DNA from 2 places in the Rhizobium yanglingense genome. Region 1 is predicted to be linked to the other one. Evidence: predicted binding sites of a transcription regulator. Region 1 holds the regulator's gene; the other holds the start of a gene.
The links. The regulator PhoB, encoded in region 1, activates phosphate uptake and scavenging genes when phosphate is short. The targets are predictions, from matches to a motif close to TGTCATNNANCTGTCAT.
Positions count from the first base shown of each region.

Region 1 (4,406 bases):
CCAGAAGATGAATACGATCCCGTACAAGATGATCGGCCAGGACGTCTCGGTTTATTATGGCGACAAGCGTGCGCTTTTCGACGTGAAGCTGAACATCCGCGAAAACACTGTTACCGCGCTCATCGGTCCTTCCGGCTGCGGCAAGTCCACGTTCCTGCGCAGCCTGAACCGCATGAACGATACGATCGACAACTGCCGCGTGACCGGCAAGATTACCCTCGATGGTGAGGACATCTACGATCCGGACATCGATGTCGTAGAACTCCGCGCCCGTGTCGGCATGGTTTTCCAGAAGCCGAACCCGTTCCCGAAGTCGATCTACGAGAATGTTTGCTACGGACCGCGTATCCATGGTCTGGCGAAGTCGAAGGCCGATATGGACCAGATTGTCGAGTATTCGCTGCAGCGCGCGGGCCTTTGGAACGAAGTCAAGGATCGCCTGCAGGAATCCGGCACCGGTCTGTCGGGCGGCCAGCAGCAGCGCTTGTGCATCGCACGCGCGGTCGCCGTCAGCCCGGAAGTCATCCTGATGGACGAACCGTGCTCGGCGCTCGATCCGATCGCGACCGCCAAGGTCGAGGAGCTGATTCATGAGCTGCGCGAAAACTTCACCATCGTCATCGTGACGCATTCGATGCAGCAGGCGGCGCGCGTTTCGCAGCGCACCGCCATGTTCCACCTCGGCAATCTCGTCGAGGAGAACGACACCGACAAGATGTTCACCAATCCGGACGACCCGCGCACCCAGGATTACATCATGGGCCGCTTCGGCTGATCTGCGGCGTTCAGGCTATTCAAGGACAATCCCAATGGCATCGACCCATATCTTTTCTGCCTATGACGACGATCTGAAGTTCTTGTCCCGCCGCATCTCGGAAATGGGCGGGCTTGCCGAGCAGATGGTGTCGGACGCCGTCCGCGCGCTTGTCAACGGCGATACCGCTCTGGCCCAGAAGGTCATCTCGGACGACGTGATCCTCGATCACGCGGAGCGCGAGATCGGCGACAAGGCGGTCGTAACCATCGCCCGCCGCCAGCCGATGGCCTCCGACCTTCGCGAGATCATGGGCTCGATCCGCATCGCGGCCGATCTCGAACGCGTCGGCGATCTCGGCAAGAACACCGCCAAGCGGGTCATCGCCGTGCAGAGCACCGGCGTTCCGCGCAAGCTTGCACGCGGTCTTGAGCATCTTTCCGAACTGGCGCTGGTCCAGCTCAAGGAAGTGCTCGATGTCTATACGACCCGCGCGGCCGACAAAGCGAAGTCAATCCGCGAGCGCGACGAGGAAATCGACGCAATGTACACCTCGCTGTTCCGCGAGCTGTTGACCTACATGATGGAAGATCCGCGCAACATCACCAGCTGCACGCATCTTCTCTTCTGCGCGAAGAACATCGAGCGCATCGGCGATCACGCTACCAACATTGCCGAAACGATCTATTACATGGCGACCGGCGCACAGCCGGAAGGCGAACGTCCGAAGGACGACGCTGCCAACACCGTCGGCGCGGTCACGGAATGACAAATCCGAACCGGCCCTCAGGAGACAGAACCGAATGATCCCCAGAGTTGCAGTCGTTGAAGACGAAGAAGCACTGAGCGTGCTTCTTCGCTATAACCTTGAGGCCGAAGGTTTCGAGGTCGACACCATCCTGCGCGGCGACGAGGCCGAAATCAGGCTTCAGGAGCGCACGCCCGATATTCTGATCCTCGATTGGATGCTGCCGGGCGTGTCGGGCATAGAGCTTTGCCGCCGCCTGCGCATGCGCCCGGAAACGGAGCGTCTGCCGATCATCATGCTGACGGCGCGCGGCGAGGAAAGCGAGCGTGTGCGCGGCCTTTCCACCGGCGCCGACGACTACGTGGTCAAGCCGTTCTCCACGCCCGAGCTCGTTGCCCGCGTCAAGGCGATGCTGCGACGCGCCAAGCCCGAGGTACTCTCCACGGTGCTGAAATGCGGCGATATCGAACTCGACCGCGAAACGCATCGTGTTCACCGCAAGAGCCGCGAAGTCCGTCTCGGCCCGACCGAATTCCGTCTACTGGAATTCCTGATGTCGTCGCCCGGCCGCGTCTTCTCGCGTTCGCAGCTTCTGGACGGTGTCTGGGGCCACGACATTTATGTCGACGAGCGCACCGTGGACGTTCATGTCGGTCGCCTGCGCAAGGCGCTGAATTTTTCCAACATGCAGGACGTCATCCGCACCGTCCGCGGCGCAGGATATTCGATGGAAGCATAGCAGGAAGGCCGGAGAAGATGTCGGTGCGCATACTTGTTGTCGAGCAGGACGAAGATCTGCTCACGACACTGAAGCATGCTCTGGAGACAGAAGGATATTCGGTGAACTGTCTTCACCCGCATGCCTCGCTGGTCGAGCTCGTGGCGTTGCGGCTGCCTGATGCGGTGATATTCGGTGCGCCGGCTCCTGGCTCGCTGGCAATCTCGACATGCCGTCAGTTCCGGACAACTGGAGCGACCGCCCGCCTTCCGATTGTGGTGCTTTTGAACTCGGCCCTCGAGCAGGACCGGTTGGCCGTCCTCTCCGCCGGAGCCGACGACTGCCTCATAAAGGCAGTCTCCCCCGTGGAACTCCTCATCCGCTTGCGGAACCTCCTGCGGCGGCTCAATCCAGCGCTGCTGGAGAGCACGCTGAAGGTCGGGGATCTGACGCTCGACAAAAACGCCCGCCGGGTTCACAGGCAGAAGAAGGAAGTCAAGCTCGGCCCCACCGAGTTCAGGCTGCTCGAGTTTCTGATGAAGTCCCCTGGCCGCGTCCACTCCCGATCGGAACTGAGGGCATCGCTGTGGGGTAACGATGCCAGTGTCGATGAGCGCGCTGTCGACGTACACATCGGGCGTCTCCGGAAGGGCATCAGTTTCGGCAAGGCCGATAAGGTGATCCGGACGGTGCGTGGCGCCGGCTATGCACTCGGCGACTTCTGATCTGGATCAGGTTCCTATCTATCCCCATCGCTGTGCGCACAGATTGAGACGCGCGATGCCGATGTTCTCTCAATACGTGTGTCACGTCGATTTCACGCGACTGCCTATATTAGGGTGTGCTTAGTCGCGCTGGAGGTGATTCCGAGTCCGCCTTCGGCTCCCATACTCGCCTAGGGGCGTCAAACATATAATCCAGCCGGGATGAGGGTTCGGGCCAGATAGGGCCCACTCGTCCCAAAGTACAGCTAGTTTGGTTGAAGCGATTTTGGAGTATTCCATGACAATCAAGACGGCGTTGTTGAGAATGTCCCTGATTATCGTTTCCGGGTGGGTCATGGTCGGCACCATCACCTTGGTGATGTTCCATTGACCAGCGAGGTGTAAACGGCATGCGGTTCCTGGTGTATACGAAAACGATTGCTGAACTCGATTATGACGAAGAGACGCGCGTCTTGACGATCATCTACCGGGACGGCCAACTGCGATCCGTTCCCCGTGTCGATCCCAAGATCATGATGAGAATGGTTGCACAGCTTCCTCCGGAACGATCCCTCTACCTGATGCAGGCGGCGATCTGAACCTCGCGGCCAAGGCAAGGTGCGACCGCACCTGGCGTCAATGCATGGCCTCGATAAAGGCGCGGCGATAGAAGGCGCCGAGGTTGATCCGTTCTGCAGCGACCGCCACAAGCTTCTTTTCGAGACGGCGCTCGAATTCGCGCGATCGGGCCGCCCGCGGCCTGCCGTGCGGTGTCGTAGGCTTTAACCGGATCCGTGGTCCGACGTCGTCGCGGTACTGGGCAAGCGTCATAGCGGCCTTGATCAGCAGAGTTCTTATCTGCGGACGGTGCTCGGCAGCGATGACGAGGCCAAAAGACTTGATCAGGACAGGCTTCGGGACGGGCAGCTCGATCTCGTCGATGATGTCATTTCCCACTTGGGCTTCCTCGGCGAACACGAGGTACTGGTCCACCAGGTCATGAGCGGCCTCGAGGGTCTCGGTGTCCGGGCTGTACCGGCACCAGGTGTCACCAAAAGCACTCAGCGATCCGTATGACATCAAGAGCTCCTTTGCCCTTCAAATGAACGCGGAAACTGCCTGATTGTTCAAAGGATGCTGCAAGTGGCGCGAAAGCGGCGCGGTTTCGTCACGATCAGTTGCTCCGCGGCGGGATGGCCGCCGCGGGTGACGTGACCTCGATGCTCGCCTGATCCAGCGTATTGGCACGAAGAAGCCGACCATGGCGGCTTGTTCATCGAGGGGGAGGTTGTCGAGGGAAAGAGCATAGACCGTGAACTGGTACCGGTGCGGTCCGTGGCCGACAGGCGGGCAAGCACCGCCATAGCCGGACATGCCGAAATCGGTGCGGCCCTGTACAGCGCCTTCGGGAAGTTTCCCATCTGCCTGTCGAAGGAGGACGCCAGTGGGAATGGCGGGATTTGCTTCGTGCGTCATGTGTCT
Region 1 is NZ_CDSAWY010000004.1:552,824-557,229, reverse strand. Features, by position in the region: gene pstB (phosphate ABC transporter ATP-binding protein PstB) at 1-775, shown strand, start outside; gene phoU (phosphate signaling complex protein PhoU) at 810-1,523, shown strand; gene phoB (phosphate regulon transcriptional regulator PhoB) at 1,558-2,241, shown strand; gene ACW4PC_RS07740 (winged helix-turn-helix domain-containing protein) at 2,265-2,945, shown strand; gene ACW4PC_RS07735 (hypothetical protein) at 3,335-3,523, shown strand; gene ACW4PC_RS07730 (hypothetical protein) at 3,561-4,004, opposite strand; partial or broken gene ACW4PC_RS07725 (YbhB/YbcL family Raf kinase inhibitor-like protein) at 4,099-4,346, opposite strand.

Region 2 (4,406 bases), on a different contig from region 1:
ATACCAGGCGTCGAAGCCCGGTTCGCGCGGCCGGCAACGCCATCGATCGCCGGGCCGCAGACAACGCGTCAAGGTGCGTCTGCTCGTCCAATGCCAGACGTCGACCGGTGCCTTTCGGCTCGGCCGGGCCACAGCGCCGTCAGCGCCTTGCCGCTCGGCATCGATTTCCGGCCAGTGCGAAAGTGCGCGACCGATCTCGTGCGGGCTGCATCGGGTAAAGCTCGAAGGAAATGAAACTGCAGCATGTTTAGCGCCCTTTGGCGATGCGCTTTCCATTGCCGCCATGTTTCCGCAGAAGTTCAGCCCGGTGCCGAACCCCAACTCTCCAATGCGGAAAATGTCCTCTGTCCGAGTCCACCGTTCCGGCACGCCATTGCCCGCCAGAAAGACGTGGCCGCATTCGAGCCTGCCCGTCCGTTCGGCAATAAAAATGGTCGCCAAAGGCCTGCGAATAGGGCATATCGCCGTCGCGCCATTCGAGCGACGGTGGGGGTTTCTCCGGTCGCTGCGCCAATTTCTGGGCCAGTCTCTGGGATCAAGTGTCGTCGGAATGTTTCATGCCTAAAGCCGATAGTGCGGCCGATCTCCTCCGGGTCAATCGCCAAGATTGCCGGCTTCCATGCCGCTGCTGATTGCCGGCGGCGGCATCATGGGACTGTGGGCGGCGGTTCATGGCCGAACGGCTTGGCATCGACACGCTCCTCGTCGATGCCGGTGACATTGGGGCAGCGGTGCGAGCGGCGGGCTGCTCGGGCGCGCTGATGCCGCATTTGCCGGATCAAATGGAATGCCAAGAAGCAGTTCCAGTTCGATGCGCTGGTTTGCGCTCGAAACCGAGATCGCTGCGATCGAAGCTGCCACCGGCCTTTCCACCGGCTACCGCCGCTCCGGCCGCATCATCCCGCTGCCGAAGCCGCATCTGCGCAGCGATCGCGCTTAGCGCCATGTCCGCCGATGCGCTGGAAACACATTGGCATCGGCGCGAGCCGCAGCTTCCATTGGCATGTCGGCAGATAGCTCCGCCGGTTACAGGCTGGATCGACGCCTGCCGCTGGTGCGAGCGGGCTTCGTGCACGACACGCTCGCTGCCCGCGTCGCACCCCGCACGCTGGTCGCCGCTCTTGTCGGCCTTTCTTGGCAAGGCACGGCATAAGCGGCTGGTGCAGCATTATCGAGAATGCTATCAGCTTGGCGGTCTCGAAGCCGGAACGCGGCGATCGCCGACGCCGGTGGGACGAACAATCGCCTTTCGGCCGCTGTCATCGTCGCGGCAGGTCACCAGTCATTTCCGCTGATCTGCAGCGGTTCACGGCCCGGAGGTGGAAAGGCACGCTCGGCCAACCGGTCAAGGGGCAGGCGGCGCTGCTTGAAGCGCCGAGATCGATCCCGGCCTTTCCCACCGTCTTCCGTGAACGGCCTCTATATCATTGCCGCATGAGGGCGGCACATGCTGCGATCGGCAGCACCAGCGAGGACCGTTTTGATAATCCCTTAATACGACCGATGCTCAAGCTCGAAAAACTGCTCTGATCGAAGCTGCGTCTGCGAGATGGCCCCCGTCGCTTGGCGAGCGCGCCGGTGCGTCGAGCGCTGGGCCGGCCTTCGTCCGAAGGCGATCGACCGCGATCCGATGATCGGTCGCGCATCCGATGCTATCCGAAGCTCATCGCGCTTGACCGGCGGCTTCAAGGTCAGCTTCGGCCTTGCCCACCGTCTTGCCGAAGCTGCCGTGCATACCTGGCCGACGGCCGTTCCGCAGCTTTCGCCCTGCCGGAAACGTTTCGCGTTTTCGAGCCATATCACGGCTGCTTCACGTTAAACGTGAATTAGAAGCTGGTGCTTTTCGTTATTCTGTCATGCAAATCACCTATCTGCTTGCGCATCGACGGCGCCGGAATTGTCTGCGCGCCCTTCCTTTGATGGAGGAGATTGCATGCGCTACGCCATTTGCTTCACGCCTACGCCGAGCGATCCGCTCAGCCAGGTGGCGGCCAATTGGCTCGGCCGCAACGTCTTTTCCGGCGAGATGGTCGAACCTCCAGCCAATGGCGGCATCGGCATCCACGATATAGCGTTCCATACTGCCGTGCCGCGCCGCTACGGTTTCCATGGTGTGCTGAAGGCGCCGTTTCATCTTGCACCCGATGTTTCGGAGACGCAACTTCTACGCGATATGATGCGCTTTTCCGGCAGCTTCCAGCCGTTCCGGATTCCAAGGATCGAGGTTGCCCGCCTGCGCAATTACTTCAGCCTCGTGCCGTCGGTCCCTTGCGAACACATGCACTATCTCGCTTCTGCGGTCGTGCAGGATTTCGACCGCTTCCGTGCACCGCTTTCCGAAGCCGAGATCGAGCGCATCGATCCGGATGGGCTTTCGGCCGCGCAGTTTGCCAACCTGCATCGCTGGGGCAATCCCTATGTGATGGACGAGTTCCGCTTCCACATGCCTGTGACGGGTCCTGTCAATCTTGTCGATATGCCGCGCATAGAGCAGGCGCTGCGTAGCGTCTTCGAGCCTGTTCTCGCTGAGCCGGTCACCGTCGCCAACATCGCGCTGATGTTCGAGGAAGGCACAGGCGGGCCGTTCCGCGTCCATTCGCTGCATCCGATGGGCAAGGTCAGCGCGCGCAAGATCGCCTGATCACTTTTGTTCAAGAATGGGCGGCCCAAAGATGCTATATCCGGCCGATGGACAACATCTCCCAGGAACAGGCAACCGAAGCCATGCCGCTGTCTGGGGCGGAGACGACGCGGTTCTGGCGTGACAGCCGTTTTGGCGGCATGGAATGCCTGAGCGCGACGTTCCTGACGCATGAGTTCGCGCCGCATGCCCACGAGACCTTCAGCATCGGCGCTATCGAAAGCGGCAGCCAGATCGCGACGATCCGGGGCGCGCGCGAAAGTTCGGGGCCGGGCGATCTCTATCTGATCAATCCGGGCGAAATCCATGACGGCGTGCCTGTCGAGGGCGGCTATCGCTACCGGATGATCTACCCGGACACGTCACTCTTCCGGGAAATCCTGGAAGATGTCACCGGCCGCACCTTCAGCGGCATGCCGGCCTTCGGCAAGCAGATCCTTCACGATCCCCGGCTTGCCGAGGCTTTTCAGGATGCGCACCGCGCGCTGGAAACAGGGGCCGGTGCGCTGGAGACCAGTCAGGGCATGTTCCTTGTGCTCGAGGCCATGTTTCGGCATCACGGCAGTTCAATCATCGTGCCGATCGACACGCAGGAGCGGTCGGCCGTGCAGCGCGCCCGTGACTACCTGATGGAAAACTACGCCTTCGATGTCGGACTTGAAGAACTCGCCGCCGTGGCGGGCCTCAGCCGTGCGCATCTGATACGCGCCTTCCGCAAGGAATTCCACATCACGCCGCACGCCTTCCTCACTGATATCCGCATTCGCGTTGCCCGGCGCAAGCTGCAGGCTGGCGGACAGCCGGCGGAGATTGCGCTCGAATGCGGTTTCGCCGACCAGGGCGCATTTCAGCCGGCATTTCAAGGCACGCACCGGCGTGACGCCCGGCCAATACCGCGCGCGGTAGTCACTTTCGTTCAAGACGACCATTCATCTCCATTCTTAAAACCTCCGCATCAAATCGGAGATCTGTCGTGAATGAGAATGGAAAATGGGCGGAGTTCCTTGGCGGCATGAGAGCCATTTCGCCACTCATCGCTGCCGTCATACCGATCGGCCTTGTCTTCGGCGCGGTCGCAGTCACGAAAGGGCTTTCCCCGGTCGAGACGGCACTGATGAGCGCGCTGGTCTTTGCCGGCGGTTCGCAGTTCGTGGCAATGGATATCTGGACGCATCCGGCCTCGTGGACGAGCGTCGGCTTTGCGGCCCTGCTCGTCAATATCCGCCATGTGCTGATGAGTGCTTCGCTCGGCACCAAGATGCAGGCTTTTGGCGGACGCAGGCGCTATTTCGCATGCCTGTTTCTTGCAGACGAGATCTGGGCGATGGCGGAATTTCGCGCCGGTCTTGCGCGGCTCACGCCCGCCTGGTTCGCTGGGCTTGCCGCGCCCTTCTATCTCGCCTGGGTGCTTTCGGGTCTTGCGGGCGCGACGCTCGGCGCTTTCCTCGGTGATCCCGTGGCGCTTGGACTGGATTTCGCCTTTCCGGCCGTTTTCATCGTGCTCGTCATTGGCTTCTGGAAGGGACCGGAAACCGGCGCTGTGCTTATCGCAAGCGGTGCGGCCGCGGTAGCCACCCAACATTTCGTACCAGGCGTCTGGTATATCGCAGCCGGCGCCGTCGCCGGTCTGCTTGCGGCAGTCGCCAGCGGCAGTCGGCGCGTGGAGGTGACGCAATGACAGTCGATTTCTCCACCCTTGTCGCGATCATCGCCATGGCAGCCGTGACGGTGCTCACGCGCCTGAGCGGTCTTGTGCTCGTGTGGC
Region 2 is NZ_CDSAWY010000003.1:6,358-10,763, forward strand. Features, by position in the region: partial or broken gene mnmD (tRNA (5-methylaminomethyl-2-thiouridine)(34)-methyltransferase MnmD) at 1-460, opposite strand, end outside; gene ACW4PC_RS04410 (hypothetical protein) at 648-794, opposite strand; gene ACW4PC_RS04415 (hypothetical protein) at 788-940, shown strand; gene ACW4PC_RS04420 (hypothetical protein) at 971-1,153, shown strand; gene ACW4PC_RS04425 (hypothetical protein) at 1,189-1,530, shown strand; gene ACW4PC_RS04430 (hypothetical protein) at 1,550-1,819, shown strand; gene ACW4PC_RS04435 (DUF1045 domain-containing protein) at 1,934-2,641, shown strand; partial or broken gene ACW4PC_RS04440 (AraC family ligand binding domain-containing protein) at 2,689-3,547, shown strand; gene ACW4PC_RS04445 (AzlC family ABC transporter permease) at 3,654-4,319, shown strand; partial or broken gene ACW4PC_RS04450 (AzlD family protein) at 4,316-4,406, shown strand, end outside.
Region 2: ACW4PC_RS04435 (DUF1045 domain-containing protein) is a predicted target of PhoB. The motif match lies at 1,842-1,858, and genes of this name have one in related genera.